DNA from 2 places in the Actinoplanes sp. NPDC048796 genome. Region 2 is predicted to be linked to the other one. Evidence: predicted binding sites of a transcription regulator. Region 2 holds the regulator's gene; the other holds the start of a gene.
The links. Region 2 encodes HspR, which represses chaperone genes until heat shock. Its sites were predicted from a motif close to TTGAGTNNNNNNNACTCAA; they were not measured.

Region 1: the regulator HspR is predicted to act here: its motif matches at 10,298-10,316, upstream of lon (endopeptidase La).

The regions. Positions count from the first base shown of each region.
Region 1 covers NZ_JBEZGO010000009.1:91,179-106,658, forward strand. The annotation lists gene AB0C26_RS31750 (DUF4142 domain-containing protein) at 1-4, shown strand, start outside; gene AB0C26_RS31755 (class F sortase) at 1-684, shown strand; gene AB0C26_RS31760 (hypothetical protein) at 1,574-2,632, shown strand; gene AB0C26_RS31765 (response regulator transcription factor) at 2,763-3,368, shown strand; gene AB0C26_RS31770 (hypothetical protein) at 3,569-4,114, shown strand; gene AB0C26_RS31775 (glycosyl hydrolase) at 4,177-5,634, opposite strand; gene AB0C26_RS31780 (hypothetical protein) at 5,883-7,106, shown strand; gene AB0C26_RS31785 (DNA-formamidopyrimidine glycosylase family protein) at 7,119-7,922, shown strand; gene lon (endopeptidase La) at 7,971-10,223, opposite strand; gene AB0C26_RS31795 (nuclear transport factor 2 family protein) at 10,404-10,784, shown strand; gene AB0C26_RS31800 (UTP--glucose-1-phosphate uridylyltransferase) at 10,781-12,139, opposite strand; gene AB0C26_RS31805 (Xaa-Pro dipeptidyl-peptidase) at 12,272-14,197, shown strand; gene AB0C26_RS31810 (protein kinase) at 14,395-15,480, shown strand, end outside.
Region 2 covers NZ_JBEZGO010000003.1:968,609-984,088, forward strand. The annotation lists gene dnaK (molecular chaperone DnaK) at 1-183, shown strand, start outside; gene grpE (nucleotide exchange factor GrpE) at 180-797, shown strand; gene dnaJ (molecular chaperone DnaJ) at 868-2,067, shown strand; gene AB0C26_RS18205 (heat shock protein transcriptional repressor HspR) at 2,090-2,524, shown strand; gene AB0C26_RS18210 (hypothetical protein) at 2,556-3,002, opposite strand; gene AB0C26_RS18215 (cation:proton antiporter) at 3,105-4,307, opposite strand; gene AB0C26_RS18220 (cation:proton antiporter regulatory subunit) at 4,316-4,813, opposite strand; gene AB0C26_RS18225 (sugar efflux transporter) at 4,816-6,012, opposite strand; gene clpB (ATP-dependent chaperone ClpB) at 6,132-8,723, shown strand; gene AB0C26_RS18235 (hypothetical protein) at 8,780-8,959, opposite strand; gene AB0C26_RS18240 (hypothetical protein) at 9,287-10,180, shown strand; gene AB0C26_RS18245 (hypothetical protein) at 10,262-11,794, shown strand; gene AB0C26_RS18250 (helix-turn-helix transcriptional regulator) at 12,652-13,029, shown strand; gene AB0C26_RS18255 (class II aldolase/adducin family protein) at 13,135-13,809, shown strand; gene AB0C26_RS18260 (DedA family protein) at 15,065-15,480, opposite strand, start outside.

The sequences.
Region 1 (15,480 bases), on a different contig from region 2:
ATGACCCGAACCCGCCCGGACGGCCGGCGCGCGACGGGCTGGGCAGCCCTCGCCGCCGGCCTGTCCGCCACGGCCGCCGGCCTGGCGCTGGCCGTCTCACCCGGCGGCCCACCGGCCGACGCGGGCGCGATACCGGCCTCCCCCATCTCCCGCCCCAGCTGGGCGCCGCCGTCCCCGGCCCCGCCCACCTCGGTTCCGCCCTCCTCGGATCCGCCCTCCTGGGCCCCGCCGACCCGTTTAGTGATCGGCGAGCCGAAGGTCGACGCTCCGGTGACCTCGGTCGGTGTCAACGCCGACCGGTCCCTGGCCGTCCCGGACGATCCGGCGCGGCTGGGCTGGTGGATCGGGTCGGCCACACCGGGCTCGCCCCGCGGAACCGTCCTGATCGCCGGCCATGTCGACACCGCCGCCGACGGACCGGGCGCCCTCTTCCGACTCGAGACCATGCCACTGGGCACGATGATCGAGGTGCGCGCCGGCGATCAGGTGCTGACCTACAAGGCGGTAGCCCGGCGCAGCTACGCCAAACAACGCCTACCGGCGGACCTTTTCCGTACGGACACCGCGCCTCGCCTCGCCCTGGTGACCTGCGGCGGCTCCTTCCGCAACGGCACCTACAGCCACAACGTCGTCGTCTACGCCGAACCCCTCAGCGCGAATCCGCCGTCGAGCCGAACCGGGTAGTCCAGCGGGCGGCCCGGCGCGCCGAGCGAGCCGCGCCGAACGATGGACCGTCGTGATCGACTGCCAGGACGACGAATTGGTCTTCCCTCCCCGTGTGTCAGCGGACCTGAAGCGGGTAGCAATCATCGATAGCTGACGATGAGAGCTGGGGAGGTAGGCCATGCGCGGGCACCGGGCGGAGCCTACGATGCCGCGCGCGGCTCGCCTCCTGCTCCTGATCGCCCTGGCCATGGCCGCTTATTCGGCCTTGACGCTTCTCGACCACGCCGCCCAGGCCGACGACGGCGCGGCGGTCCCCCTCCCGGAAGACGTCAACCACGTAGTTCAAACTGCGAGAGACCGGATAAATCCTTCTTCGCGGCCTGCGGCCCCCAAGAGTTCCCCCCGAAAGGGCGCCGACCACAAACCCGCCTCCTCCTCCGCCGCCCACCCGGGAGAGAAAGCGGCTCGCAGGGTCACGCCTCTCGGGGACCAAAAGCTCACGCACCCGAGGACCGAATCCCGAAAGCTCACCCCCGCCAAGACCACATCCCGGAAGCTCACTCCGGCGAAGGCCGCATCTCGGCAGCCCATTCCGGCCAAGACGGTGTCCCGGAAGCTCACCCCGGCGAAGACGGCATCCCGGAAGCTCACGCCATCGGTCAGCAACATTCGCAAAACGGCGGGCGTCAAGGCCACGAATCGCGTGCTCGCTCCTCTGCGGGCGCCCACATCGGTGACTGCGAAGAGCCCAAAAGCCACCGGAGCACGCACGAGTACGCGCCTTCCGATAGCGAAGCGGGCAACGTCCTCAGTTCACCAGGCGATCGGCCGGAAAGTATCGACCTCAAGAGCTGAAGCGCCGATCATCGCCGCGCCCCTCGAAGGTTCGGTCAGGACGCCGACATCAGTGCCACTCGACGTGGAGATTCCTTCCTTCTCCACCGCCGCGAGCCGCGTCGAACCTTCCACCCACGTAAGCCCGCTGAACCTCCTCGGCCCGAGCACAGCCGGCCTTTCCAACCACACAAACGGCCTCGGGGGAATCGGACTGGGCACCGCCGGCCTCTCCGCCTCTGCGGAACTAGACCTGGGCCTCCCCTCGCCAGCGGGCCTGCTGAGCCTGGACACCTCTGGATCTTCGGGATTGTTGGATCGGGGTTCCGCCGGTCTTTCGTCGCGAACGGGGGTCGGGCTGGGCGCCGGCGGCCTTTCGCCGCAGGTGCGGCTCGGTCTGGATATTGACGGCCGCTCACTGCCGGATGTGAATGTCGCGCAAGTTCGGATTCTGTCGCCTGGGCTGGTGACGATGGGCGAAAGCTTGGCGACTGCGGCAATTACCGCATCTGCGGGTCCTCGTATGCCCGAAATTTCGGCTTATGGTGGCCTCGCCTTGCAGTGGCGTGACGACAGCGGCAACGCCGGCCACAGCGACAGTGACGGCAACGGCAACGGCGCCGACCCCAACAACGGCAACGGCAACAGTGCCGGCCTCAGCAACGGCAACGGTGCCGACCTCAGCAACGGCGACAATGCGGACCACAGCGACAGCAACCGCCGCGGCGACGGCGATCAGGGCGAGCACCGCGACGGTGTGAGGCTTGTAGCGGTCCACTGTGATCGCGGTCAAAAGGGCCTCTGGGAAAACGCCAGCCGGAGGGGATCGGCGCCGGGAGCGCCCGAGCTCGGGGTGCCGGCGCAGCCCGGGGTATCGACCCATCCCGGGATGCCGGCGCAACCCGGGATGCCGGCGCAGCCCGGAGTGCCAGCGCAGCCCGGAGTGCCGGCGCAGCCCGGTGAGCGGGCCGGCGGGGGTGCTTCGGTGCGTGACGGCGGGGGTGGCGGTGGGCCTCTTCTGGCTACCGTTTCCTCGGCCTGGTGGCCGGAGGGCTGTGCCTCGCATGTTGCTGGTGGCGTGGATGTGAGCGCTTGCGGGCGTACCACCAATTATTTCGGTCCTCCCAGCTAGATCGGCGGTTCGGAATCGGACCGGCGCCGGTGCAGTGAACCGGTGTCGCGTCGTCCGGCCGGGCTCGGCCACGTGAAATGACGCTGGGCGCCGGCCTTCCCACCGCTTTGATCCTGGCTGGGAGGCCACTGTGATTCGCATTCTGCTGGTTGAACCTATGAATCTTCTGCGCGGTGCTCTGGCCGCGACCCTTTCGCTTGAAGAGGACTTCGACGTCGTTGCCGAGCTTGGTTGTCTTGGGGAAGCGCCCGATATGGCGCGGGCCGTGGCGCCGGATGTCACCGTTGTCAATGTGGGGCTGCTGGCCGGGGACGGGCTGCGGTTGCTGGGGCGGCTCAGTGTCGAGCAACCCGGCTGTGCCGTGCTCGTGCTGGCCGGGCCGGACGATCCGGGGCGGCTCAACCGGGCGCTGGACGCTCAGATCCGTGGCGTGGTCGGCACTCAGGCCGCGCCCTGCGAGCTGGTGCGGGGGATCCGGCGGGCCGCCCGGGGTGAGCGTGTCATCGACGCCGGGCTGGCCGTGGCCATGGTGGCCGCGCCGCGCAGTCCGCTGTCGGCGCGGGAACTGGACGTGCTGAGCGTCGCCGCGTCGGGGGTGCCGTCCCGGGAGGTCGCCGCTCGTCTGCATCTGGCCGCCGGGACCGTCCGTAACCACATCTCGGTGATTCTGCGGAAAACCGGCGCCCGGAACCGGCTCGAGGCCGTCCGGCTCGCCGAAAGCTCAGGATGGCTCTGACGAGGGCGAGGGGGTGGCTCTGACGAAGGCGAGGGGTGACTCCGACGAAGGCGAAAGGTGGCTCCGACGAAGGCGAAAGGTGACTCCGACGAAGGGGAAACGTGACTTTTGTCAGCGATCCCGATGGCAGCGGTCACTGGGGCGAGGCGCCGTACGCATCGATGCTTATCAGCGTCAACAGTGAATCGGCAGGAGGAACCATGGCACTTCGGAAGAGGCTCTCGATACTCGCCGTCACCCTGGTCGCGGCCCTGGGCCTGACCGCGGTGGGTGCCGGCCCGGCCACCGCCGCGCCCGCCACCACGACCGCCGTCCCCAGCGCCCCCGTCACCGGCACCTTCACGGATGCCGCCGGCAAGACCGGCACGTTCGCCGGCGGCTTCACGCCCACCAAGTTCGCCGCGCCGGGCGGCAACCTGGTCGCCACCGGAACCCTGACCGGCACGCTGACCGATGCCGCGGGCAACGCCGTCGGCACCGTCAACCAGCCGGTCACCGCGCCCGCCGCCGTCGCCCAGGCCACGTGCCGGGTGCTCGATCTGACGCTCGGCCCGCTGCACCTCGACCTGCTCGGCCTCGTGGTCGACCTGAACCAGGTGCACCTGGTCATCACCGCGGTGTCCGCGCCCGGGAACCTGCTCGGCAACCTGCTCTGCGCGATCGTCGGGCTGCTCGACGGTACGCCGACCGCCGGTTCCCTGGCCGCGATCCTGAACTTCCTGCTGGCCCTGCTCGGCGGGCTCTGAGACTCGCCGACCCCCGGCGAGATGCGGCCGTCCCCTCCGGCGGGGACGGCCGCGTCAGCGCGTCAGGAGAGGGCGACGTCGTCGTAGTACACGGTTCCGGTGTTGTCGCCGGACTTCAGATGCAGTTGCACGCTCGCGGCTCCGGCCGGCGCGACCGTGTCCACCGCCAGCTTCGTCCATCCGGTGGTGCCGGTCGGCAGGCGGTTCGACGTGTTCTGGCCGATCCACGTGCCGTTGATGTCGAACCAGCTCAGCGCGATCTCCGTGACGCCCGTGGCGCCGGCCCCTCGGGCGTACGCCTCCGCGTGCCACGCCTGCCCGGCCTGCACCGGCGTGATCGGGGACGTGAGCAGCGAGGGCAGGTTGCTGCCGGAGCGGGTCGTGCCGGAGAACTTCGCCGACCGGGTTCCCGTACGGGCCGACTCGGTGGTGACGACCGCGGCGCCGGCCTGCGGCAGGTACTGCCGCCACGGCGACTCGGCGGCGGCCGCCTCGAAGCCCAGGTTCAGGATGCTGTTCGGGGTGGATCCGGTCGTCCACGCCCCGTCCACCACCGAGGCGCTGAACTTCGGGGTGCCGTCGGTGCGGTGCAGGCCGAACTTGTACTGCGCGGGCTGGGTCGACACCGAGGAGTTGGCCGGGATGGCCCCGGCCGCGAAGTCGTTGAGCGTCCACGGCGCGACCGAGCCGACGCCCGCCTCGCCGGCCGCGCGGAAGACCCGGGCCAGGTACGCGCCCTGTTCCCCCTCGGAGGCGGCGACGGTGCTGAGGCCGGTCTCGCCGATGACCATCGGATCCGGGGCCACGGCGGTCTGCGCGCGGCGGATCTCGGCCAGGGACCGTTCCGAGGCGCCGTAGAAGTGGAAGTCGTAGTAGTCCAGCGGCGTGGTGGCCAGCTGCGTCTTGAGGGTGCCCATGCCGGTGGCGCCGCTGGCACCGTCGACGGTCAGGGTGATCGGCATGGCCGGCGCGGTCGTCCGGATCGCCGGGATCAGCTGGCGAGCCCAGGTCATCGCGGTGGCGTCGGTCGGCGAGATCTCGTTCTTGAGCTCGACGGCGATCACCCGCGGGTCGTTCGCGTACGGCGCCACCAGCGTCTGCGCCCAGGTGATGCTGCCCGCGACGTCCGAGTAGCCGGACCACCAGTCGAACAGGGTCAGCTTGACGTCGAGGCCGTTGGCTTCGGCCAGGTCGACAAAAGTGCTCAATTCAGTGGTGTACGTCGTGGAAGGCACCGGATAGCCGAAAGTCTGCGGGAAGACGATGGCCCGGACGCTGTCGGCGCCGAGCGCGGCCGCCTTGTTGAGGTCGGCGTGGAGGCGTACCACGTCGAAATTGGTCCACATGGAGGTCCAGCCGGCGTTCGACGGGTAGTAGTTGATCGTGTTCGCGGCCTGGACCGCGGCCAGCCGGCCCGCGAGAGTGGGCGCCGAGCCGGCGTGGGCGGGCGGGGCCGGCAGCAGCGTGCTCAGCAGCACGGAACCGGCCAGGGCGGTGGCACGAAGACGGAGGGTGCGCATACGGAACCGAGCCCTTACGTGGAGGGGGTGTGACGCACGGCGGCGCGCGGTGGAGAGGCGCGGCGGCCGGCCGTGGTCGAGGGGGTGGCGAACGCCCGGGAGGCTCGTCGTTGAGGGGCCCGTCCCGGCGAGGCGTCTATCGATGACGGTAAGCGCCGAAACCGGGGTTCGGCAATGACCGCCGCGTGCCAGCCCGCCCGATGATCATGATCGATATGACAAAGCCGCAGGTCGGATAGGGTGGCCCAATGCCCAGCCGACACCGCCTCCCGCTGGCGCTGACCGCCATGTCGATCGCGCTGGGCGGCGGGCTGATCGCGGCGGGCTTCTCCCCCACCGGCGCCGCGCCCGCGAGCGTGAGCAGACCGGCGCCCTCGGTCAGCGCCACCGAGAGCGTCGACCCGGCCGCCTTGGTCACGTCCCCCGCGCCGACGCCGTCAGTCGACCCGAAGTCGTCAATCGACCCGAAGCCGGCGATCCCCGACGACGACGGTGTCCACGTCGACTGCGCGAAGGGTGACGACGGCAACACGGGAACGCTCGCTAAGCCCCTGCGCAGCATCCGGGCCGCCACCGCCCGGGCTGCCGGGCCCGGCGCGGTGATCGAGCTGGCCCGGGGCTGCACCTGGACGACGACGGTCCGGTTGCGCGGCGACAAGACCCGATTGACCGCGTACGGGACGGGCCCGCTCCCGGTCATCGACGGCGCGCCGACCGGCGCCGACAGCGTGGTGGTGCTCACCGGCGAGCACCAGGTCGCCGAGAACATCAGGGTCACCAACGCGGCCGGCAACGCCATCGAGGTCCGGGGCGCGGGCAGCGCCGTACGGTCCAGCACCGTCGATCACGCCGGCGTCGGCGTGCTGCTCAAGGCACGCGGCGCCACGGCCGACCGGGTGACGGTCCGCGACCTGCACATGGTGCTCGACACCCCGGGCGGCGACGACGACTACGGCGCCATCGGCTTCGCGGTCCAGGCGAGCGACGTCGAGATCGGCCACAGCAGTTGTACGGCGTGCCGGGCCCCCAGCAGCGATTACGGGTACGACGGCGGCTTCGTCGAGGTGTGGAACTACGCCGACGGCCTCGACGTGCACGACAACACCGGGTCGGACATCCAGGGCGTTCTGGAGATCGGCGGCGACCGGCCCGACTCGTCGGCCCGCGGCATCGTCCTGCGGCACAACACGTTCCGCGACTCGCACGGCGGCCTGGTGCTGCACACCGACGGCACCTTCGCCGTGGCCGCCGCCGCGATCGCAGTCACGGGCAACACCATCACGAGCGCCGGATCGCAGGACCCGCCGATCCTCGACGGCGACCTGAGCAACGTCACCTTCGAGGGCAACACGGTGAGCACGGCCAGCTTCGTGAGCCATTCCGAGCCGGCCCGCCACCGGAACAACCGGATCATCCTGCGTGCCGGCGCCGAACTCGGGTATCCCCCGGACAGCACCGAGAAACTGGACTGAACGGGGACGACAATGCCGGAGCTGCCCGAGGTCGAGTCGGCCCGCGCGGTCATCGAACGGTCCGGCCTCGGCCGCAAGATCATCGACGTCGACGACTCCGACTCGTACGTCTGCCGCCCGCACGCGCCGGGCCAGATCAGGGACGCTCTGCTGGGCCGGGAGCTCGTACGGGCCCACCGGCGCGGCAAGAGCATGTGGTGCGACACCGGCGACGACGGCCCCGAGCTGGGCATCCATCTGGGCATGTCGGGCAAGATCGTGATCGCCGACCCGGACGGCGGTGAGATCGACGGCGGCGACTACTGGGAGGGCCGCCGCGTGCCCGGCGACTACCGCTGGTCGCGTTTCGCCCTGCTCTTCGCCGACGGCGGCCGCCTCATGCTGGTCGACCCGCGCCGCCTGGGCCGCGTCCGCCTCGATCCACCGGTCGAGGCCCTGGGCCCCGACGCGGCCACGGTGACCCCCGCCCAGTTCCGCGCGGCGCTGACGTTCGGCACCGCCCCGGTCAAGGCCCGCCTGCTCGACCAGGACGCGATCGCCGGCATAGGCAACCTGCTGGCCGACCAGATCCTGTGGTCGGCCCGCCTGAACCCCGCCCGGCGGGTGGACCGCCTGACCCCCGACGACATCGACCGCCTCCTGCGCGCCACCCGCCAGGCCGTCCGAGCCGCCATCAGAGACGGCGGCGTACACACCTTGAAGGTGATCCCCTACCGCGTCGCCGGTGCTCACTGCCCCCGAGACGGCGCCCCGATGTCCATGAGCAAGGTGGGCGGCCGCACCAGCTGGTGGTGCACCGCCGAGCAGACCCTGTAGCAGAGGCCCGTCCGTTACCCGGACGGGCCTCTGGTGAAGCTCGGTGGATCAGGCGGCGGTGACCAGGCCGGCCGAGACCGGCTCCAGGGCCGTGCTCAGGATCTCGCGGACATCGGAGACGATGTGGACGGTCAGGGCCTCGAGCACGTCGGCCGGCACGTCGTCCAGGTCGGGCTCGTTGCGCTGGGGCAGGTAGACCTCGGTCAGACCGGCCCGCTGGGCGGCGAGCAGCTTCTGCTTCACGCCGCCGATCGGCAGGACCCGGCCGGTCAGCGACACCTCTCCCGTCATGCCGACCTCGGCCCGCACGTTGCGGCCGAGCAGCAGCGAGACCAGGGCCGTGGTCATCGTGACGCCGGCCGACGGGCCGTCCTTCGGCACCGCGCCCGCGGGCACGTGCAGGTGGATCGGGTGGTCCAGCTGCTCGGGTGAGATGCCCAGCTCCTCGGCGTGCGCCCGCACGTACGAGAGCGCGATCTGCGCCGACTCCTTCATCACGTCGCCGAGCTGGCCGGTGACCGACAGGCCGCCCTTGTCGCCGGGCAGCAGCGACGCCTCGATGTAGAGCACGTCACCGCCCATGCCGGTCACGGCCAGGCCGGTCGACACGCCGGGAACGGCGGTCCGCTCGGACGACTCCGGGGTGAACCGGGGCCGGCCGATCAGGTCCTTGAGGTCGCCCGCGTCCACCGTGACGGGCAGGTCGCCCAGGGCGGCTTTGCGGAACGCCTTCGCCAGCAGGCGCTCGAACGACCGTACGCCGGCCTCTCGGGTGTAATTGGCGGCGATCTCGCGGAGCGCGTCCTCGGTGACGGTCACCTCGCCCTCGGACAGCGCGGCCCGCTCCAGCTGCCGCGGCACCAGGAAGTCGCGGGCGATGGCGACCTTGTCGCTCTCGGTGTAGCCGTCGATCGAGATGAGCTCCATCCGGTCGAACAGCGCCTGCGGGATCGTGTCGAGCACGTTCGCGGTGGCGATGAACAGCACGTCCGACAGATCGAGGTCCAGGTCGAGGTAGTGGTCGCGGAACGTGTGGTTCTGCGCCGGGTCGAGCACCTCGAGCAGGGCCGCCGCCGGGTCGCCACGGTAGTCGCTGCCGACCTTGTCGACCTCGTCGAGCAGGACGACCGGGTTCATCGAGCCGGACTCGCGGATGGCCCGCACGACGCGCCCGGGAAGAGCGCCGACGTACGTGCGCCGATGGCCTCGAATCTCCGCCTCGTCGCGGACGCCGCCCAGAGCGACCCGGACGAACTTCCGGCCGAGGGTACGGGCGACCGACTCACCCAGCGACGTCTTGCCGACTCCGGGCGGGCCGGCCAGCAGGATCACCGCGCCGGAACCGCGGCCGCCGACCGTCGTCAGGCCGCGGGACTCGCGGCGGGCGCGGACGCCCAGGTATTCGACGATGCGGTCCTTGACCTCGTCCAGGCCGTGGTGGTCGGCGTCGAGCACACCCCGGGCCGCGGCCAGGTCGGTGTTGTCGTCGGTACGCACGTTCCAGGGCAGGTCGAGGACCGTGTCGAGCCAGGTGCGGATCCAGCCCGCCTCCGGGTTCTGGTCGCCGGCCCGCTCGAGCTTGCCGACCTCGCGCAGCGCCGCCTCGCGGACATCGCCGGGCAGGTCGGCCGCCTCGACGCGGGCGCGGTAGTCGTCGTTGCCCTCGGCCTCGTCCTCGCCGAGCTCCTTGCGGATGGCCTTCAGCTGCTCGCGGAGCAGGTACTCGCGGTTGCGCTTCTCGACGTTCTCGCGAACGTCGTGCTCGATCTTGTCGCTGACCTCGGACTCGGCCAGGAAGTCGCCGGTCCACTCGATCAGCAGCCGCAGCCGGGCCTCCACGTCGGGGGTCTCCAGCAGCTCACGCTTGCGGTCGTTGGTCAGATAGGGCGCCCAGCCGGCGGTGTCGGCCAGGTCGCCGGGGTCGTCGATGGCGCTGACCGAGTCGATGACCTGCCACGCCTCGCGGCGCTGGAGGACCGAGACGACCAGTTTCTTGTACGCGGCGGCGAGCTCCCGGGCCTGCTCGCTCGGCACACCGGCCGCGACCGGCTCGACCTCGACCCACAGGGCCGCGCCGGGCCCGGTCACGCCGCCGCCGATGCGGGCGCGCACGCCGGTACGCAGAACGGCGGCGGGCGTTCCGCCGCGGGACTTGCCGACCTGCTGGACGCTGGCCACGACGCCATGCGACGCGTACCGGTCCTCGAGCCGCGGAGCGATCAGCAGCTCGGAGCCGGCCGAGGTGCGGGCCGCGTCGACGGCGGCCTGGGCCGGCTCGTCCAGCTCGACCGGCACGACCATGCCCGGCAGCAGAACGATGTCGTCCAGGAACAACACGGGGAGTCGCTTGCTAACCACCCGGCACCTCCGAAAAGTTGAGTATGCGGGGCTCAACCTCACGGCCTCCGAGGATCTTCCACCGTTCGCTGGGAGCGGAACCGGCAGCTCCGCCGCTTGCCCACGCTGGGTACGGTCGCCCGGGTGGACGAGACCTCGAGAAGCCGGCAGACCGCGTCCGACTACGTCGCGCGGATGGAGAGCCGGGACTGGCCGGGCCTGACCGAGCTGCTGGCCGAGGATGTCGTCTACGAGATGCCGCAGACCCGGGAGCGCATCCGGGGACGGTCCGCGTTCGTCGGCTTCAACGCGGACTATCCCGGTGACTGGCATTTGCGGGTACGGCGGGTGATCGCCGACGGCCGTGCCGCCGCCCTGTGGCTCGATGTGCGGGTGGGTGACGAGCGGGTGGACGCCTGCGTGTGGCTGGACATGTCGGAACACGGGCTGATCAGCCGGATCGTCGACTACTGGCCCGAGGCCTACGATCCCCCGCCGGGGCGCGAGCATCTGGTGGAGCGCTAGCTGCCCTGGAGAACCTCGCCGTCGGGGATGTGCCGGGGGCCGGTCACGTGGGCCTCGCCCTCGACGACGACGTTCGCGCCGAAGGTGACGTCGCCGTCGACGGTGAGGCGGGTGGCGCGGCGCAGGGACGGCGGGCCGGCCGGGAAGCGCTGCTCGAAACCGGGCATCAGCTTGAACAGCTCGGGGTCGAGGGTCACGACCGGGCCGCGGCCCTCGTAGACCGGCCGCATCTGGCCGTCCTGGCCCAGCTCGTAGGCGTCCGACCGGACCACCAGCAGGTCGTTCGTGGTCTTGACGGGCGCGAAGCGGGTACGCGGGACCAGCACCGGGCGGGCACCGTCGATGGAGCCGATGGCGGCGCCCATCGCCGTCTCGAGCTGGACCACGGGCGTACTGGAAGCGTCTTTGGGGTCGACGGTCTTGTGGTTGACGATGAGCGGGAGAACCGGCGCGCCCGGGTCGTCCCGCTGCAACCGCCGCAGCGTCTCCAGGTCGATCCAGAGGTTGTTGGTGTTGTAGAACCGCCACCGCTCGACGTCGGTGAACGAGGTGTCGCCGTCGGGCACCTGAGCGGTCTCGCGGACCACGACCCGGCCCTCGTGGCGGGCGAGGTGACCGCCCTTGCGGTCGGCCGGCGTGCCCCGGACGACCTCCATCGCGAACGGGACCTGCTCGTCCTCCATCCAGGCGGCGAGCCGCACGTCGACGGTGGCGCCCAGGTTGTCGGAGTTCGACACGAAGCACCAGCGCAGGCCGGCGTCGAGCAGCTCGTCGAGCTTGCCGGAGGCGGTCAGCGCGGTGTACAGGTCGCCGTGCCCGGGCGGGCACCACTCGAGCTCGGGATCGGCCGGCCACTCGACCGGGAAGTGGTCGTCGGCGCGCAGCTTGGGCTCGCGGCCCTGAAGGAAGTCGCTGACGCCGTCGTAGCGTTCGAGCGCGGCCAGCGACGGACCGCGGGTGGCGGCCGAGTTCATCAGCAGCAGCGGCAGGCGCGCGTGGTACCGCTCGCGGACGGCGGTGACCTGGGTGGCGATGATGTCGAGGAAGCTGCGGCCGGGCTTGACCTCGAGCAGGGATTTCGGCCCGGTCAGGCCCATGCTGGTGCCGAGCCCGCCGTTGAGCTTGACCACGACCAGCCGGTCGAGGATCTCGCGGGCCCGCTCGGCCGGCGGCTCGGGCAGGTCCTCGAGCGCGGTCACGTCGTCGAGCGGCTCCAGGTCGTCACCCGAGAGCAGCCCGGCCCGCGGCTGTTCCAGCTGCTCGAGCCGGCGGCGCAGCGCGGCCAGCTCGGCCGGGTGGGCGCCGTCCTTCTCCGATTTGGCCAGCGTCGCCGCCACGTAACCGGGCGTGTCCATGTGATCCTCCGAGATTTGGCAACGTTCCCCATTATCGGGGCTCAGCCCAGACGCCACACCGCGACGGGGTGATTGGGGTCCGCCCGCGGACAGCCGCGCGGCCGAGCGTCATCGATGATTTACGATGCGTCGATGTCCGGAACTTTGAAGCGAAGGCTCGCCCTGGCCGTCGTGGCCGGGGTCGGCGCCACCCTGATCGTCTCGGCCGGGCCGGCCGAGGCGAGCGCGGTGCCGCACATCCAAGGCGGGGAGACCGTGCCGGTCTACTCCTACGAGAACGCCGTCCGGGAAAGCGTCTGGGTGCAGACGCGGCTGGACAACGACGAGGACGGGGTGCCCGACAAGGTCGCCGTCGACATCGTGCGGCCGCGCGAGGCGGCCCAGCGGCACCTGAAGGTGCCGGTCATCCTCGAGGGCTCGCCCTACTACTCCTGCTGCGGGCGCGGCAACGAGAGCGAGCGCAAGCAGTACGACGCCGACGGCACCATCGTCAAGCAGCCGCTCTACTACGACAACTACTTCGTGCCGCGTGGCTACGCGTTCGTCGCCGCCGACCTGGCCGGCACCGGGCGCTCCACCGGGTGCATGGACGTCGGCGGCCGCGAGGAAGTGCTCAGCGGCAAGGCCGTCGTCGACTGGCTGAACGGGCGGGCCGAGGCCACGTACGCCGACGGCACCCCGGCCGTCGCCACCGGCTGGACCAACGGGCGTACCGGGATGATCGGCAAGTCCTGGGACGGCTCGGTGGCCAACGGCGTGGCCGCGACCGGCGTCGAGGGCCTGGAGACGATCGTGCCGATCTCCGCCATCTCGAGCTGGTACGACTACCAGCGCTACAACGGCGTGCCGCGGGTCGAGGACTATCCGGAATACCTTTTCTCGTACGTCAACGGGCGCCCCGCTTCCGCCTGTGCGGCGACGCTCGAGCGGCTGGACGAGGGCAGCGACGACGCGACCGGCGACTACAACGCGTACTGGGCCGAGCGGAACTTCCGGCCGGACGCGCGCCGCGTGCACGCCAGCGTGTTCATCGCGCACGGGCTGAACGACACCAACGTGACGACCGATCAGTTCGCTCAATGGTGGGGCCGTCTCGGCGTACCCAAGAAGATGTGGCTTTCGCAAGCCGGCCACGTGGACCCCTTCGACCTGCGGCGCGCCGACTGGGTCGACACCCTGCACCGGTGGTTCGACCGCTATCTGCAGGGCCTGCGCAACGGGATCGACCGCGAGCCGGCGGTGTCGATCGAGACGACACCCGGTACGTGGGTGAACGAGCGGACCTGGCCGGCCGCCCGCGTGACGTCGCAGCGCATCACGCTCGGCAACGGCGACGGGACGACGGGCACGCTGGGTGGGGGGTCCGGCCGAGCCGTCCGTACGTGGACCGACGCGCCCGCCCTCGACGAGGCCACCGCCGTCGCGAACCCCGGAGCCGCGGTCGCCGGCCGCCTGGCCTTCCTGACCGCACCGCTGACCCATGAGGTTCGCGTCTCCGGCACCCCGTCGGTGACCCTGCGGGTGCGGGTCGACAAGCCGACGACCGAGCTGACCGCCCGGCTCGTCGACTACGGCACCGCCACCCGCGTCAACTACCTGGCCCGCGGCGAGGGCATCACCACACTGGCCACCGAATCGTGCTGGGGCGCCTCGACCACGGCCGACGACGCCTGCTACCGCGACACCGCCCCGAGCCTGACCACTGCCGACCACGCGATCCTGACCCGGGGCTGGCAGGACGCGGCCCACCACGTGTCGCTGCGGTTCACCACGCCGCTGCGGCCGGACCGCTGGTACACGGTGACCGTGCCGATGCAGGCGACCGACCAGCGCCTGCCCGCCGGCCACGTGCTGGGCCTGATCCTGCAGGCCAGCGACAACGAGTACTCGACGCCACAGTCGACCGGCGCCACCATCGGCCTCGACCTGCGCGGCAGTTCCCTGACCCTGCCGCTGGTGGGCCGCCTGCCCCGGCCCGGCGCCAGCGCCCCGGCGGTGTCGACGGCGCCCGCGCCGAGGACGTTCGCCCCGCCGCGATTCGATCCTTTGGTGCCCTGACTCTCCGGCAGCTGTGCGGTCACTGTTGGGGTGCTGTTTCCCAACAGTGACCGCCGACGCAGTTTCCCGTCATACCTCCCGGGTATGCTGCTGCCACGGAACTGATCACCCGTCACCACCAGCGCAGATTTACCACTGTGGGTAGCTGCAGCGGAGCGGAGTGACATCGGCTCCGGGTCGGCCATGGGGAGGTCGCAGTGCCATTGCTCGCGGGAAGATATCGGCTGGGGGAAGCCCTCGGCCAAGGCGGCAGTTCGGTGGTGCACTACGGCTTCGACACGACCCTGAAGCGCCCCGTCGCGATCAAGATCTTCGACGAGTCCGCCACCGACGTTCTGCGTGAGGCCCGTACGGCGGCCGGGCTCAGCCACCCGAACATCGCCCAGGTCTACGACTACGGCGAGGCCGTCGACGGCAGCGACCGCACCCCGTACCTGGTGATGGAGTTCGTCGACGGCGAGACCCTGTCCGACCGGCTGGCCCGCACCGGCGCCCTGCGCTGGCGCCAGGCCGCCGAGATCGGCAAGGAGACGGCCTCGGCGCTGGCCGCCGCCCACGCGCAGGACCTGGTCCACCGCGACGTCAACCCGCGCAACATCATGCTGACCTCCGAGGGCGTGAAGGTCCTCGACTTCGGCATCGCCATCGCCGCCGGCCACAACAGCATCGACATCAGCGGCGCCCTGTGGGGCAGCCCCGCCCACCTGGCCCCCGAGCAGCTGCGCGGCGAACCGAGCTTCCCGGCCGCCGACATCTACGCGCTGGGCCTGCTGCTGTTCGAGTGCCTCACCGGCGCGCGGGCCTGGCCCGGCGCCAGCCTGGTCGAGGTCCTGGCCACCCGCCACGGCCGCCCCGCCCCGCGCCTGCCACGCATCTCCGGCCTGCCGCGCGACATCATCCGGCTGTACGAGTCGTGCACGGCCGAGGACCCGTCGGCGCGCCCCACGGCCCTCGAGGTCGCCGAGGTCTTCCGCGGTTTCGCCCCGACCCCGCTGACCCGCCCGGCCAGCCACATCCCGCCGATCCGCTCCGCCGCCCACCCGGCCCCGCCGACAGTGGCCAGTTCACCGTCCCGCCCGCCGCGCCGCTCCCGCCGCCGGGTCACGGTGGTGGCGTCGGCCGCGGCCGTCGCCGTGCTCCTGAGCATCGTCGGCGTCCAGCTGATCAACGGCACCGGCACCCCCGGCGGCAAAACGGCCGAGGCCGCCGTCGAGGCCACCACGCCACCGGCCACCCCGCCGCGGACGATCAGCCCGACCCCCTCCACCGCCCCGACCACGGAG
Region 2 (15,480 bases):
GAGGCCGGCTCGGCCCTCTACTCGCAGGGTGACGCCGCTCAGGCCGCCGCCGGCGCCGGTGCCGCGGGTGACCCGGGCGCGCCGGGTGCCGCTCCGGGTGGCGCCACGACCGGTTCGGCCGGCTCCGCCGGCGGTGCCGACGACGTCGTGGACGCCGAGATCGTGGAGGACGACAAGAAGTGAGTGCCACGGACGACGAGAACGACGGTCAGGCGACCGAGCGGGTCGTCATCCGGGACCGCCGCAAGATCGATCCGAAGGGTGAGGCCGGTGCTCACCGGGCCGAGGACCCGGAGGACGCCGGGGAGACTCCGGAGCCGGCGGCCGAGGCCGCCGATCCGGAGGAGACCAAGCCCGGCCTCGGCGCCGAGCTGGAGGCCCTGCGGAACGACCTGGAGGAGCGGACCCACGACCTGCAGCGCGTGACCGCGGAGTACGCCAACTACCGCAAGCGGGTCGACCGCGACCGGGGTGCGGCGGCCGAGCAGACCACCGGTGCGGTGCTGACCGCCCTGCTGCCGGTGCTGGACGACATCGACCGGGCCCGTGAGCACGGTGACCTGGTCGGTCCGTTCGCCTCGGTGGCCGAGTCGCTGATCACGGCGACCGGCAAGCTCGGGCTGGCCGCCTTCGGCGAGAAGGGCGACGCGTTCGACCCCAACCGCCACGAGGCGGTCGCGCACCAGACGTCCCCGGACGTCACGGAGCCGACCTGTGTCGAGGTCATGCGCCGGGGCTACACGCTCGGCGAGCGGCTGCTGCGGCCGGCTCTGGTCGCGGTGGCCGACCCGGAGTGATCTCTCAGATGTTCGTCCCGCCCACCGCGCCGCGGTGGGCGGGACCTGCCCGTAGGAGGGGGGAGGCGGGATGAGCTCGAAGGACTGGCTCGAAAAGGACTTCTATGCCGTTCTCGGCGTGCCCAAGTCCGCTCCGACCGACGAGATCAAGAAGGCCTACCGGAAGCTCGCCCGGGACCTGCATCCCGACCGCAACCCCGGTAACAAGGAGGCGGAGGAGAAGTTCAAGGCCGCTTCCGAGGCGTACGACGTGCTCTCGGACGACAAGAAGCGCAAAGAGTACGACGAGATGCGCTCGCTGTTCGGCTCCGGCGCGTTCCGGCGCGGCGCCCGTTCCGGCGCCGGCGGTCAGTTCGACCCGTCGGACCTGTTCGGCGGGTTCAGCAACGCGGGCGCGGCCGGTGGCGGCGCCGCGGGTGACCGCCGGTTCGGCGGCGCCGGCTTCTCGGACATATTCAGCTCGATATTCTCGGGCGGTGGGCCTGGTGGTGGCGCCGCCCGACGAGGACCGCGGCGCGGCCGTGATGTCGAGACCGAGGTGACGCTCGAGTTCGCTCAGGCGGTCCGCGGCACGACGCTGCCGTTGACGCTGCGTTCAGCCGGCGAGTGCGACACCTGTCATGGCAGCGGGGCCAAGCCGGGCACGTCACCGCGGACCTGTCCGCAGTGCGCGGGCAGCGGCCTGATCTCGCGGAACCAGGGGTCGTTCAGCTTCTCCGAGCCGTGCCGCGAGTGCCAGGGCGCGGGCACGATCGTCGACGAGAAGTGCCCGGAGTGCCGGGGCACGGGCGGGGTCACCAAGGCCCGCACGATAAACGTCCGCTTCCCCGCGGGCGTGGCCGACGGCCAGCGCATCCGGCTCAGCGGCCGGGGCGAGCCGGGCGATCGGGGCGGCCCGGCGGGCGATCTCTACGTGCAGGTCCAGGTGCGACCGGACGAGATCTTCGGTCGTACGGGTGACGATCTCACGCTGTCGGTACCGATCAGCATCGCCGAGGCGGTTCTCGGCACCGATCTGCGAGTGCCGACTCTGGACGGACCCGTCACCATGAGGGTGCCGCCCGGTACGCCGAGCGGCCGGAAACTACGGGCCCGGGGCAAGGGTGTGGCCCGCAAGAACGGACCGCCGGGCGATCTCATCGTCACCGTCGACGTTCAGGTGCCGAGCGAGGTGACCGGGGAAGCCCGGGACGCGCTCGAGCGTTTCGCCAAGCTGACCCCGCCCGCCGGGCGGGAGCGGCTCGAGGCCCGGGTTCGCCGGGGCGGCTAGGACCCGTTGAAGGAGGTGGCACATGCATGAGGAGATCAGCATCTCGGTCGAGCAGGCCTCCGACGCGAAGGTTCTGATCATCTCGGTCGCGGCTCGACTGGCCGGGATGCACCCGCAGACGCTGCGACAGTACGACCGGCTCGGCCTGGTGCAGCCGGGCCGGGCCGGCGGCGGCGGTCGCCGATACAGCGAGCGGGACGTCGCGTTGCTGCGTGAGGTGCAGAGGCTCAGCCAGGAGGACGGCGTCAACCTGGCCGGCGTGAAGCGGATCATCGGGCTCGAGCAGCTCGTCGGTGACCTGCAACAGCGGGTGCAGGAGCTGGAGCAGGAGCTCACCGCCGCGTACGACCGGATCGCCCAGATGGAAAGCCCGTACGGCCGCCGTGACCTGGTGCGCCAGGAAAGGCAGTCGACGGCGCTGGTGGTCTGGCGCCCGCGCCGGGCTTCGGACAGGTAGGAGAGCGCGAGGCGGTCTGGTGAGGGCCGCCTCAGCGCCGGTTGTAGTGGCCGAGCCGCCGGGGCTGGCGGACCAGGCCGCCCTCGATCCAGTCGGAGTAATCGAAGATCTCGGGCCGGCTCATCAGCATGCGGCAGTTGTGCGCCCAGATCTGCATCGGCTCGTCGCCGACCTCGTCGGCGCGCTCCACGAACTTCTTCAGCCGGCGTTTGCGCTGGCCGGTCGCGTTCTGCCGGACACCGTCGGCGGCGTAGATGTACAGGCAATGCTGCGCGAAGCGCCGGGCCGGGCACTGCCTGTCCATGGCCAGCTCGAACAGGACCGGCGCGAGCACGTCGCCGGAGATGAGCAGGTCCCAGTCGGGTGGCATGGCGTCGAGCGGCACGGCATCAGGGTGGTACGCCCACGCCTGGAGTTCCTCCGGCCGAGGATCGACCGGATTGGCGAACCCGAAGAAAGTCGACTCACGCACTGTCACGCCGCCGCCTGCCAGAAAGTCCCGATAACACGTAGTTGTCGGAGCGGAACGGTAGCGCGCCGACGATGTCCTACGGAAGTGTCACGGCGTCACAATCGGATACTAGTCAGTAGCTTTGAGCACCGGCACCTGCTGAGGGTGCATGCGGCGGCGGACAAAGTTCTTGAACCACTGGTAATCGGGCAGACGCGCGAGCAGCGGACCGGTAACCACCGTGATCAATACGTAGGCCGTCGCGAGCGGGGCGAGCCGCGGTTCCACCCCTGAGGCCACGGCCAGGCCGGCGATGACGATCGAGAACTCGCCGCGCGGCATCAGGGCCAGGCCGGCCCGCAGCCGGCCGGGCAGGGCAATGCCCACCCGCCGCGCCGCCAGGTAGCCGGTGACCACCTTGGTCGCCATGGTCAGCACGGCCAGGCCGAGCGCCGGCACCAGCACCGGCGGGATCTCGGCCGGGTCGGTGGAGAGCCCGAAGAAGACGAAGAAGACCGCCGCGAACAGGTCGCGCAGCGGCGACAGCATCTGCGTCGCGTGGTGGGCGACCGGTCCGGAGATCGCGATACCGACGAGGAACGCGCCGACCGCCGACGAGACCTTCAGCTCCTCGGCCACGCCCGCCACGAACAGGGTCAGGCCGAGCACGCCGAGCAGCAGCGCCTCCGCGTCCTGAGCCGAGATCAGGGTGCTGATCTGCTTGCCGTACCGAATCGCGACGACCAGCACCGCGACCACCGTGACCACCGCGACCCCCAGTGCCTTGGCCCCGCCGACCAGGCCGACCCCGGCCAGTACGGCGGTGACCAGCGGCAGGTAGAAGGCCATGGCGAGGTCCTCGATGACCAGCACCGAGAGGATCACGGGGGTCTCGCGGTTACCGAGCCGGCCCAGGTCGCCGAGCACCTTGGCGATCACGCCGGAGGACGAGACCCAGGTGATGCCGGCCAGCACCAGGGCGGCCCGCCAGTCCCAGCCCATCAGCAGCGCGAAGCCGGCGCCGGGCAGGGCGTTGAGCAGCGCGTCGATCAGACCGGCGGGCGCGGCCGCGCGGAGGTTGCCGACGAGCTCGCCGGCCGAGTACTCCAGGCCCAGCATGACCAGCAGCAGGATCACGCCGATGGCCGCGCCGACCTCGATGAACTCCTCACTGGCGGAGAGCGGCACCAGGCCGCCGTGCCCGAAGGCGAGACCGGCCAGCAGGTAGAGCGGGATCGGTGACAGGCCGATCCGGCGGCCCAGGCGACCGAGCATTCCGAGCGCGAAGAGGAGCGCTCCTACCTCGATGAGCAGGATCGTGGTGTCGTGCACGCGTGTGCCTAGCCGTCGTTGTCGCCGGCCAGGATGGCGGTGACGCCGTCCAGGCCCTCGCGGGTGCCGACGGCCACGACCACGTCGTTGGGCTCGAAGACGAACGACGGGCCGGGCGAGGCGATCACCTCGCGGTCGCGCATGACGGCGACGATGGACGCCCCGGTGCGGGTGCGCGCGCGGGTGTCGCCCAGCTTGCGGCCGACGAACGGCGATCCGGCGCCCAGGCCGATCTGCTCGGTGAGCAGCCCGGCCGCCTGCTGGCGCAGGCCGGCGAGCTGGCCGAGCATGAGGGAGGCGCCCAGCACGTCGGCCAGGGCCTCGGCCTCGTCGTCGGTGAGCGGGATCGACGCCAGGCACGCGTCGGGATCGTCGACGTCGTACAGGACCAGGTCGCGCCGGCCGTTACGGTGCGAGACCACACCGACCGTCCGTCCCGAGGACGTGACGAGGTCGTGCCGAACGCCTATACCCGGCAGAGGAGTCTGTTCCACCCGTACGCGCACGATCACAACGGTAACAGCGCGTCGGCCCGCCGTTCCGGTGCGGCGACGGCACGTCGCGCGCTGATCAACAGGACCAGTCCGACGGCGCAGAGAACGAGGTTCATGACGTACGCGAGGCGGAAGCCGTACGCCTGGGCCAGGCCGAACGCCGGGGCCGCGAGGATCTGCCCGGTCGTGAAGGTGTTGGTGATCATCGTGGTGGCGCGGCCGGGATGACCCGGCATGAGGTCCTGCATGTACGAGATGCCGAGCCCGCTGATCGCCGCGATGGCGGCCGCGTTGAGCGGCTGGGCCGCCGCCAGCACCCAGATGGAGCCGGCACTGGCCGCGACCGCGTGGTAGGCGATCGCGCAGCACACGCCGATCAGGATCAGCGTCCGCGACGGCACCCGGGTGGTGAGCACGCCGAAGCCGAGCATCAGCGGGATCTCCAGGGCCGCGCACAGGCCCAGGATCAGGCCGGCCGACCGCACCGTGCCGCCCAGGTCGGTGCTGACGTACAGCGGCATCGCCTGCACGGCGAGCGTGCCCGCGGTCTGCACGACGGTGAAGCCGGCGACGATCAGGAACAGCGTCGCCCGGGGCGGGACCGGGGCGATCGCGTCCGGCAGGTCGTGACCGCCGTCGCCGGCGGGCTTGCGGACCTCCGGCAACCAGCGGACCACGATGAGGGCGGTGACCGCGTACATGATCGCGGCCAGCCCGTACGTCCAGCCGAAGCCGTGCCCGGCGAGCACGAGCGCGGCCAGCGGCGGGCCACCGACCCAGGCCACCGAGAACAGCGTGCGCAGCGTGCTGATGCCGAGCGCCGCTTTCTTGGGGTCGCCGCTCTGGAGCACCTGACGGGCGTACGCGAAAGATTGTGGGAAAAGCGTGCCGGCCAGGGCCGTGAGAGTCACGGTGAGCGCGAGCAGCAGCCAGTAGTCGCGGACGACGGCGGTGAGCGCCGTGCCGGCCAGGCCGGCGAGCGCGGCAGTGATGAGCAGTTTGCGGCGGATGGGCCGGCGGTCCGAGACCCGGCCGATCAGCCAGGACACGAGGACGCCGGCGAGCGGGGCGGCGATCAGGAACGCGGTGGTCCGGATCGGTCCCGCGTGTACCGCGTCGCTGAGGAAAAGGGCCAGGTAGGGACCGACGAACGAGGTCGAGATGCCGACTGCCACGAAGATGAGGGCGAGGGGGAGCAGGCGTTTCGACACGTTGTTTAACGTTACAACGAGAGAGGGGGTGTTCTCTTGGGCTCGTGGTGACGATCACTTGCGGGGCGCGCTAGAGTTGAGTGGCTTACGCTCAAGTCTTGCCTCATCCAGGGGAGCGCATGAACGCCGAACGCCTCACCACCAAGAGCCGCGATGTCATCACGGGGGCGGTCGCCGACGCCGGACGGCGCGGGCACGCCACCGTGGAGCCGTGGCACATGCTGCTTTCGCTTCTCGACACCGGCGGTTCGACCGCGCCGGCCCTTCTGCGCGCGGTGGGGGCGAACCCCGCGGATGTCCGCCGGGTGGCGGCCCGCGCCCTCGAGCAGCTCCCGTCCGCGCGCGGCGCCAGCACGGCCGAGCCCAGCCTGTCGCGCGAGTTCGTCAACGCCATCGGCGAGGCCGAGCTGATCGCCCAGCCGCTCGGCGACGAGTATGTGTCGACCGAGCACCTGCTGGCCGGCCTGGCCCGCGTCGGCGGTGCCGTCGGCCGCGCGCTCAAGGACGTCGGCGCCACCGAGGAGGCCCTGGTCGCCGCGTTCCCGCAGGTCCGCGGCGGCGACCGGCGGGTGACGAACAACGACCCCGAGTCCACCTACAAGGCGCTGGAGAAATACAGCGTCGACCTGACCGCCCAGGCGCGCGAGGGCCGGATCGACCCGGTGATCGGCCGGGACACCGAGATCCGCCGCGTCGTGCAGGTGCTCTCCCGGCGTACCAAGAACAACCCCGTGCTGATCGGCGAGCCCGGCGTCGGCAAGACGGCCATCGTCGAGGGCCTGGCCCAGCGCATCGTGGCCGGCGACGTGCCCGAGACACTGCGCGACAAGAAACTGGTCTCGCTCGACCTCGGCGCGATGGTCGCCGGCGCGCAGTACCGCGGACAGTTCGAGGAGCGGCTCAAGAGCGTCCTCGAGGAGATCCGCAACTCCAACGGCCAGGTCGTCACCTTCCTCGACGAGCTGCACACCGTCGTCGGGGCCGGCAAGGGCGAGGGCTCGATGGACGCCGGCAACATGCTCAAGCCGATGCTGGCCCGCGGCGAGCTGCGCATGGTCGGCGCGACCACCCTCGACGAGTACCGCGAGCACATCGAGAAGGACCCGGCCCTCGAGCGGCGCTTCCAGCCGGTCGTGGTCGGCGAGCCCACCGTCGAGGACACCATCGGCATCCTGCGCGGGCTCAAGGGCCGGTACGAGGCGCACCACCGGGTGCAGATCACCGACGCCGCCCTGGTCGCGGCGGCTTCGCTGTCCGACCGCTACATCAGCGACCGCTTCCTGCCCGACAAGGCGATCGACCTGATCGACGAGGCCGCGTCCCGGCTCCGCATGGAGATCGACTCCCGGCCGGTCGAGCTCGACCAGCTTCAGCGCCAGGTCGACCGCATGCGGGTCGAGAAACTGGCCCTGGAGAAGGAGACCGACCCGGCCTCCCGCGACCGGCTCGGCCGCCTCGAGCGCGACCTGGCCGACCGCGAGGAGGAACTGACCGCGCTGAACGCCCGGTGGGAGCGCGAGCGCGGCGGCCTCAACCGGGTCGGCGAGCTGAAGAAGCGGCTCGACGAGACCAAGGCGTCGCAGGAGCGAGCCCAGCGCGACGGCAACCTGCTCGAGGCGTCGCGGCTGCTCTACGAGGTGATCCCGGCCCTGGAGAAGGAGCTGCGGGCCGCCTCCGAGGCCGACGAGCAGGAGGCCCACGCCGAGCCGCCGATGGTCAAGGAGGAGGTCGGCGCCGACGACATCGCCGAGGTCATCTCCTCGTGGACCGGCATCCCGGCCGGCCGGATGATGGAGGGCGAGACCGCCAAGCTCCTGCGCATGGAGGAGTCACTGCAGGCCAAGGTCATCGGCCAGCGCGAGGCCGTCGCGGCGGTGGCCGGAGCCGTACGCCGTGCGCGCGCCGGCATCGCCGACCCCGACCGCCCGACCGGCAGCTTCCTGTTCCTCGGCCCGACCGGCGTCGGCAAGACCGAGCTGGCCAAGGCCCTCGCCGGGTTCCTCTTCGACGACGAGCGGGCGATGGTCCGCATCGACATGAGCGAGTACGGCGAGAAGCACTCGGTGGCCCGGCTCGTCGGCGCCCCGCCCGGATACGTCGGATACGAGGAGGGCGGGCAGCTCACCGAGGCGGTGCGCCGCCGCCCGTACAGCGTGGTCCTGCTCGATGAAGTGGAAAAGGCCCATCCGGACGTCTTCGACGTGCTGTTGCAGGTGCTCGACGACGGCCGGCTCACGGACGGTCAGGGCCGTACGGTCGACTTCCGCAACGCGATCCTGGTGCTCACCTCCAACCTGGGGTCGCAGACGGCCGACTTCACGATGGGTGACGAGGAGCGGCGCGACGAGGTGCTTGCTGTCGTACGGGCCCACTTCAAGCCGGAGTTCCTCAACCGGCTCGACGACATCGTGGTGTTCCACGCGCTGACCAAGGACGACCTGGCCGCGATCGTCGACATCCAGCTCGGCCGGCTGCGGACCCGGCTGGCCGACCGGCGGCTGACGCTCGACGTGACCTCGCCGGCGGTCGAGTGGCTGGGCGAGCACGGGTACGACCCGATCTACGGCGCGCGGCCGCTGCGGCGGCTGGTGCAGTCGGCGATCGGCGACTCGCTGGCCAAGGCCCTGCTGGCCGGGGAGATCCTCGACGGTGACCGGGTGGTCGTCGACTTGCTCCCCGGCGGGGACGGCTTGACTGTCACACGCGGCTGAACTGTCAGACGCGGCTGAAAGAAAAAGGCCCCGGGGGCATCCCCGGGGCCTTTCGCTTAGTCGGTGGCCGTCCGTTGCCGGTAGGCCTGGGTCATCAGGACGTCGGTGACCAGTTGTTCTCCGCCCTCGGCCGGCCAGATACGGATGCCGTCGCGGTGGAGCTGATATCGCACGTCAGTGAATCGGGTCCGGGTGTCGTCATGGTGAACGACGTCCAGGGTGTCGGCGTGGGGCATGGGACTCACCGGTCCTTAACAGGTCTGGGGCGGCCGCGGTGTGGTCACGCGGCCGGCGTAACGGGACAGGTGCCCTAGGACGGTCTGCCTCGGCCCTCGTCTGGGGCGGGCGACTCGTCCGGGCAGGGGGCGTCGCGGGAGGTCTCTGCTGCCACGTCGGCGCCACGGATGGAAGTGTAGGGGGCCGGATCGACCCGTGTCGCCCCCTGAACGAGCGACCTATTTACGGATATTTCGTCCATCGTCGCCCGATGTTGCCACAGCTCCGCCGCTTGTGCTCCGCTGTCGCGAATATGGCGGCCGCCCGATACCGTGAGTGGATCAAGAATGGGGGGCATTGTGACCGTTCCGAGCTACCCGGCACCCATAGCAAGGCCGCGCCCGGTCATCGTGACGGTCGCGTCGTACCTTCTCTACCTGGTTGCCGCGATCCAAGTGATCAATGCGATCGCCACGTTCTCGGTGATGGGCCGCATGTCCGACGCGGTGCGTGACGCGTACGCGGGCACCGAGGCCGAGGGCACCGAAGGCGTGGTGGCCGGCATCTTCGTCTTCGGCGGGATCATCAACCTGCTGATCGGCGCCGGCTTCGCAGTACTGGCCATCTTCAACAACCGCGGAAAGAACCCGTCCCGCATCGTCACCTGGGTGATCGGCGGCATCGCGATCTGCTGCCTGGGCATCGGCCTGGGCGGAAACGCCCTGGTCAGTGCGACCGAGCAGGCGGGCAACAGCGGCTCGGCGACCTGGCAGGACGACGACATCGAGCAGCGGCTCAACGAGGCCCTGCCGTCCTGGTACACGCCGACCACGACGGCGCTGACCGTCATCGCGCTGCTGGCCGTACTGGCCACGGTGATCCTGCTGGCGCTGCCGGCGTCGAACGAGTTCTTCCGCAAGCAGCCGGCCGCGGGCTGGGACCCGTCGGTCGGATATCCGCCATACCCGGGCCAGCAGCCCGGCGGGCAGTACCCGATGTACGGACAGCAGAACCCGTACCCGCCGGGTTATCCGACGCCGCAGGGACAACCGGGGCAACCCGCTCCGGGGCTTCCGCCCTATCCCGGCTCGAATCCGCCGCCGCCGGCCTCCGACCCCTACGCTCAGCCGCCGGCGCCCCCGCCGGGTGGGGACCAGCCGTCGTGGGGGGCACCGCCGCCGCCGTGGGGCTCGCAGCCGAAGCCGACCGACCCGGACGGGACGGAACCACCCAAGCCGTGACGTCCCGCTGAACGGGTTCCGCACCGTTCGACGCTCCACGCGGGTAGGTTCGGGCCAACGGATCACCGCGGGGAGTCGTCGATGTCATACCCAGTCCAGCCGCTGCCGATCGCCGTGGCGCCGCCGCCCTCACCGTCGGGCCGGCCGCCCACGGTGTCGCTGGCCGCCGTCATACTCTGGGTGATGGCCGTGCTCGGCCTGATCTATGCGATCACGACGCTGGCCATCGTGCCCGGGACGATCCACCGCTTCCGCCAGGTCACCGACGGTCAGCTGCAGTCCTTCACCGGCGACAGCGACCTGGACTACTACGTGGCGGTGGTCTGGCTCGGCGCCGCGGTGGCCCTGGCCCTAGCCGTGATCATCTTCGCGCTGTACGTGGTGTTGGGCCTGGCCCTGCGCCGCGGAAGCAACGCCGCCCGGATAGCGACACTGGTGGTCTGCGTCCTGGGCATCCTGGCCGGCGCCGCGAGCGCCCTGACGGTGGCGGCCCAGCGAGGCGGCGACGCGGTGCCGGGCTCCCTCGGCACCCGGCTGACCGACGCGTACCCGGGCGGCTGGGTCGGCACGAACGCCGCACTGTCGGTCGCCCAGATCTTCGGTTACGCCATCGTCGGCATCCTGGTGCTGACGGCTCCCCGCGCGTTCTTCCGCAAGCCGGTCGCCGCGGCGGCCCCGAATGTGCCCCCGGGCGGCTATCCGCCGGCTTACGGCGCCCCCTACCCGGGCCATCCGGCGAGCTACGGCCAGCAATACGACACCGGTGCGTACGGTCCCGGGTCCCCTTACGCTTCAGGCCCTTCCAGCCCGTACGCCTCGGCGCCCTACGCGCCGTACCCTTCCGCGCCCGTCCCGTCCCACGGAAACGACGCCGATTCCCCGTACGCCCGCCCACCGGCCACACCCACCCCGGAAGGCCCAGCAGCTTCTCAGCCCGAGACCACCCCCACCCCCGGTGCGCCCTTCGTCACGCCCGCTGCGCCCGCGCCCGCCACGCCCGCGTCCGCCGGGCCTGCGTTCGCCGCGCCTGCGCCCGCCGCGCCTGTGCCCGCCGCGCCTGTGCCCGCCGCGCCTGTGCCCGCCGCGCCTGTGCCTGCTGCGTCGGTCTATGCCGCGCCTTCCGAGACCGCTCCCGCCACGTCTGCGCCGGGGATGCCCACGCCCGGTTCGGCCGTAACTGCCCCTTCGGCCGCTCCGGCGCCAGCCGGAGCCACGTCAGCACCCGCAGCGTCGGCGCCGGGCGAGACCCCGCCGGGCGAGACCCCGCCGGGCGGGAGCGCGCCTGCGGCTGCTGTGCCTACTCCGCCCACCGCCGCCGCACCGGTCATGCCCGCGTCGGCGTCTACCGCGTCTGGATCGTCGTCACGGCCGGGGGCTGACACGGCGGCGGCGACCACCGCGGCGGGCGTGGGGCAGACGCCCGGTGGCGCATCGTCCTCGGTTGCGGCGCCGGCTGCTTTCGGGGTGGGTGCTTCGTCCGTACCTGATCCGGGCGAGGCGTCCTCGCCCGCCGGTGAATCCGGGACTTCCGGTGAGGCGAGTGGGGCCGAGCCGGCGAAGCGTGCTGCCCCTTCGCCGTCGGATGATGAGTACTGGTCACGTCCGTCGGAGTAGTTACTCGCCAGTTACCCCCCTCGTTTTGAGGTGAGCCCCCTCATATTGATGGGTATGGGTCACCCGAACGGGTAGCTTTCTCATCCAGCGATGTCCCCCAATCGGCTGTCCGGATAGCGCTTGACCGGCCGGTCGGGGGGTGTTTTTCGCTACATGGGTAAACGTCCGATCGCACGATTCACAGCACCTTCTCAGCACCTCGTCCGGGTGATCTGCCGGCCGTGGCCCCTGTGACCCAGGACATAGGGGCTTTGAGCTGCGTCGATGTTCTCCGGATGGGGCGAAAGGGACTTGGCCAACAGTAAGGTTTGTTTATAGAGAGACCCAATGTTGTGCGTCAATAGTTCCCTTCGACACTGCCGGGGCGAAAGGTTCCAGTTTCGTTCCAGCCAGTACGCTCGATACATGCAAGCACGCCACGACCTGCGTAAATTCATCACTGAATTGCCCGTCGCAGAGCGTGGTGCCGTGCTTTCATCGGGTCGTGAACTTCCGGCATCCGGCCGCCCGGTCCGGGAGATCGCACACGGTGTTGGGATGACGACGGCGAGGTGTGTGCGGACCTTGCTCAAATCGGATCAGTCACCGGAAACAGATCGACGAATTGACAATGTGGGGCGTCTCACTCCCGGGGCGGGGATCGAGACCTCGACACAGATGGACAGCGACCAGACGGCGGCTGAGGCGTTGCAGGAGGCAGAGACCGCGTTCGGTGGCGGGGTAAAGGTTGATCGGGAGTTCGGGTTACCGGCCATCCTGGATCGACCGACCCGGCGATCGATGTCGGCCTTACGGCCTCGAAGTTAGGCGGTTCGTTCCTGCACTCATGCAGGAGAATCGATGCAGTTGGTGGAAGGATGGAGATCGTGGGAACTGCGTTGGCGGAAATGACAATGCCTCAGATCTCGCCGCTTGCCGGCGAGCCAATTGAACGTGCCGACGCCGAGCGGCTGGCCGGGGTGCTCAAGGCACTGGCCGACCCGGCCCGGCTTCGGCTGCTGAGCCTCATTCAGTCCGCGACGGACGGTGAGGCCTGCGTGTGCGACCTGACCGCTCCGCTCGGTCTGTCTCAGCCGACGGTGAGCCATCACCTTCGGATCCTTACGGAGGCCGGCCTGCTCGAGCGTGAGAAGCGGGGTGTGTGGGCGTACTACCGGCTCGTGCCGACCGCCATCGCGACCATCGCCGATCTTCTGACCCCGCCGCGCAAGCGGGCCACGAAGAAGGCGCGCTGACCGCTTTCGGGACTCGCCTGGCGTCACCGGCATCACGTGGGGCGTGACGCCAGGCCGAAATCCTTCTCCGCCTCAAGTCCACCCCCAGGACCCGAGGAGTAACGGGTGAACTACGTCCACGGCGATCTGCGCGATCAGCTCGCGTTCGTGGGTTTCGACGTCATCCAGGCCGGCCTGGTGGCCGGCTCCGGCGGCAACCTGTCCGCGCGTATCCCCGACGAGGACGCCATCTGGGTCACCGCCAGTGGCTCCTGGCTGGGCCGTCTCAGCCGTACGACCTTCGCCGCCGTCCGCGTGTCGGACGGCTCACCCGCGACGGTCGGCAACATGCCGCCGCCGCAGTGCGAGCCGACCAGCGAACTGGCGTTGCACCTCGCGTTGTACCGGGCGCGTCCCGACGTCAACGCCATCATCCATCTACATCCGCAGACAGCTCTGCTGCTCGACGCCCTGGGCGAGCACATCCGGATCGTCACCACGGACCACGCCTACTACCTGAGGCGCGTCTCCACGGTGCCGTTCCGCCTGCCCGGAACGATCGAGTTGGCCTCGTTGACGGCCGCCATGGCCGCCGACGGCACCGACTGCCTGGTCCTGAGCCAGCACGGCTGCGTGGTCCTGGGCGATTCGGTCGAGCTGGCCCACAAACGGGCCCGCAACCTCGAGGAGGCCGCGCAGCTCACCTACCGGGCCTTGGCCGCCGGCCGCCTGGAAAACCTGCGCGACTGCCCCGAGGAGTTCCTCAGCCGTCTCTCCGGTTCCACCGCCCTCTCCGTCTGACCGGCCCGACCCTCCCACGAGATCCCGCCACCGGCCCGCGCCCACCGCGGTCCAGCCCAGCGAGTCCCGTCCAGGAGCCCGCCGCCCTCCGGGCTTCCCCAAAGGCGCGCCCAGCGCCACGAAGTTCCGCACAAGCAAAGCCGCCCGTCCCTTTCGGGCGGCTTTCGCTTTTCCCGTACGCCCACACAGCCACCCACCCGCAAACCCCCACCCCCAACGGCCTTGCGCCTCGGCCGCCGCCCAGCGCCCGACCCACCAGCTCCCGCCGCAGCCTCCGCACCCGGCCTCCCAAGCCGGCTGGCTTTCCCGCCAGCCGGCTTCTGCTGATCGGCTGCCTCTGCGATCGGCTGTCTCCGCCGGTCGTTCTCGTTGTCTGCGTCCGGCCGGACCGTTTCCCGCTGTCCGCGTTCCGGTCAAGCCGCCTCCGCTGTCCGCGTTCCGGTCGAGCCACCTCCGTTGTCCGCGTTCTGGCCGACCGTGTCCCGCTGTCCGCGTTCTGGCCGACCGTGTCCCGCTGTCCGCGTTCTGGCCGACCGTGTCCCGCTGTCCGCGTTCTGGTCGGGCCGTTTGCCGCTCTGACCGCGTTCTGGTCGCCGCGACTTGCTGCCGGCGAGTGGAGAGGGAGTCGTGGGGAAGGAAGGCTGCCGGCGTGTCGGGATTGAGGGAGGGAAGCATTCCGGCCGTGCGGGAGTGAGGGAGAAGGCTGGCCGAGCCTGTTGGGGATGCGAGAGGTCGTCCGCGGCCGGGGAGTCAGCGAGGAAGGCCGCCCTGGCCGGTGGGGTAAGGCAGCCCGGCCGGTGGTGAGTGGAAGGAAGGCTGGCCGGGCTGGTGGGGAGTAAGGCCGAGCCGGGCTGGTGCGGAGTAAGGCCGAGCCGGGCCGGTGGGGAGTGAGGCTGGCCGGGCTGGTGGGGAGTAAGGCCGAGCCGGGCTGGTGGGGAGTATGGCCGAGCCGGGCTGGTGCGGAGTAAGACGAGCCGGGCCGGTGGGAAGTAAGGCCGAGCCGGGCCGGTGAGGAGCGGGGAAGGGAGGGTGTCCGGCGGTTGGCGAAGATGACAAGGACGCCGGACGGTGGGGAAGGGAGAAACGCTGCCGGACGGGGCGAAAGGGGAGGAACGCTGCCGGACGGCGGAAAGGCGAGGAACGCCGTCCGATGGTGCGGAAGGAACGTCGCTGGGTGGTTGGGGCGGCTGTGCGTGGGGTGGCCCAACGAAAAAACGCCGCCCCGAGGGGCGGCGTCTTTTGTGGACTTGGGTGGTTAGTTGCGGCGGTGGGAGCGGGGCGGGTAGCGGTCGTCGTTGTCGTCCTCTTCGCGGGCGGCGTCGACCAGGCCGGCGATGCTTGCGGCGGCGACGACTCCTATGGCGGCTGAGGGCTCCGGGTCCGTGGTGCCGCCGTTCTTCTTGTGGCGGCGCTCGCGCAGGATCTCGATGAAGATCGGGAGCAGCGAGATCAGGACGATGATGGCGACGACCGGCAGGATGTAGCGGTCGATGTGGTCGCCGACGGCGTCGTAGATCTGCTGGGCCAGCGTGTGGCCGATGATGATGATGCCGTCGGTCCAGAGGACGGCGCCGATCACGTTCCAGATGAAGAACTTCCGGGCCGGCATGCCGAGCGTGCCCGCCACCGGGTTGAGGAAGGTACGCACGATCGGGATGAAGCGGGCCAGCA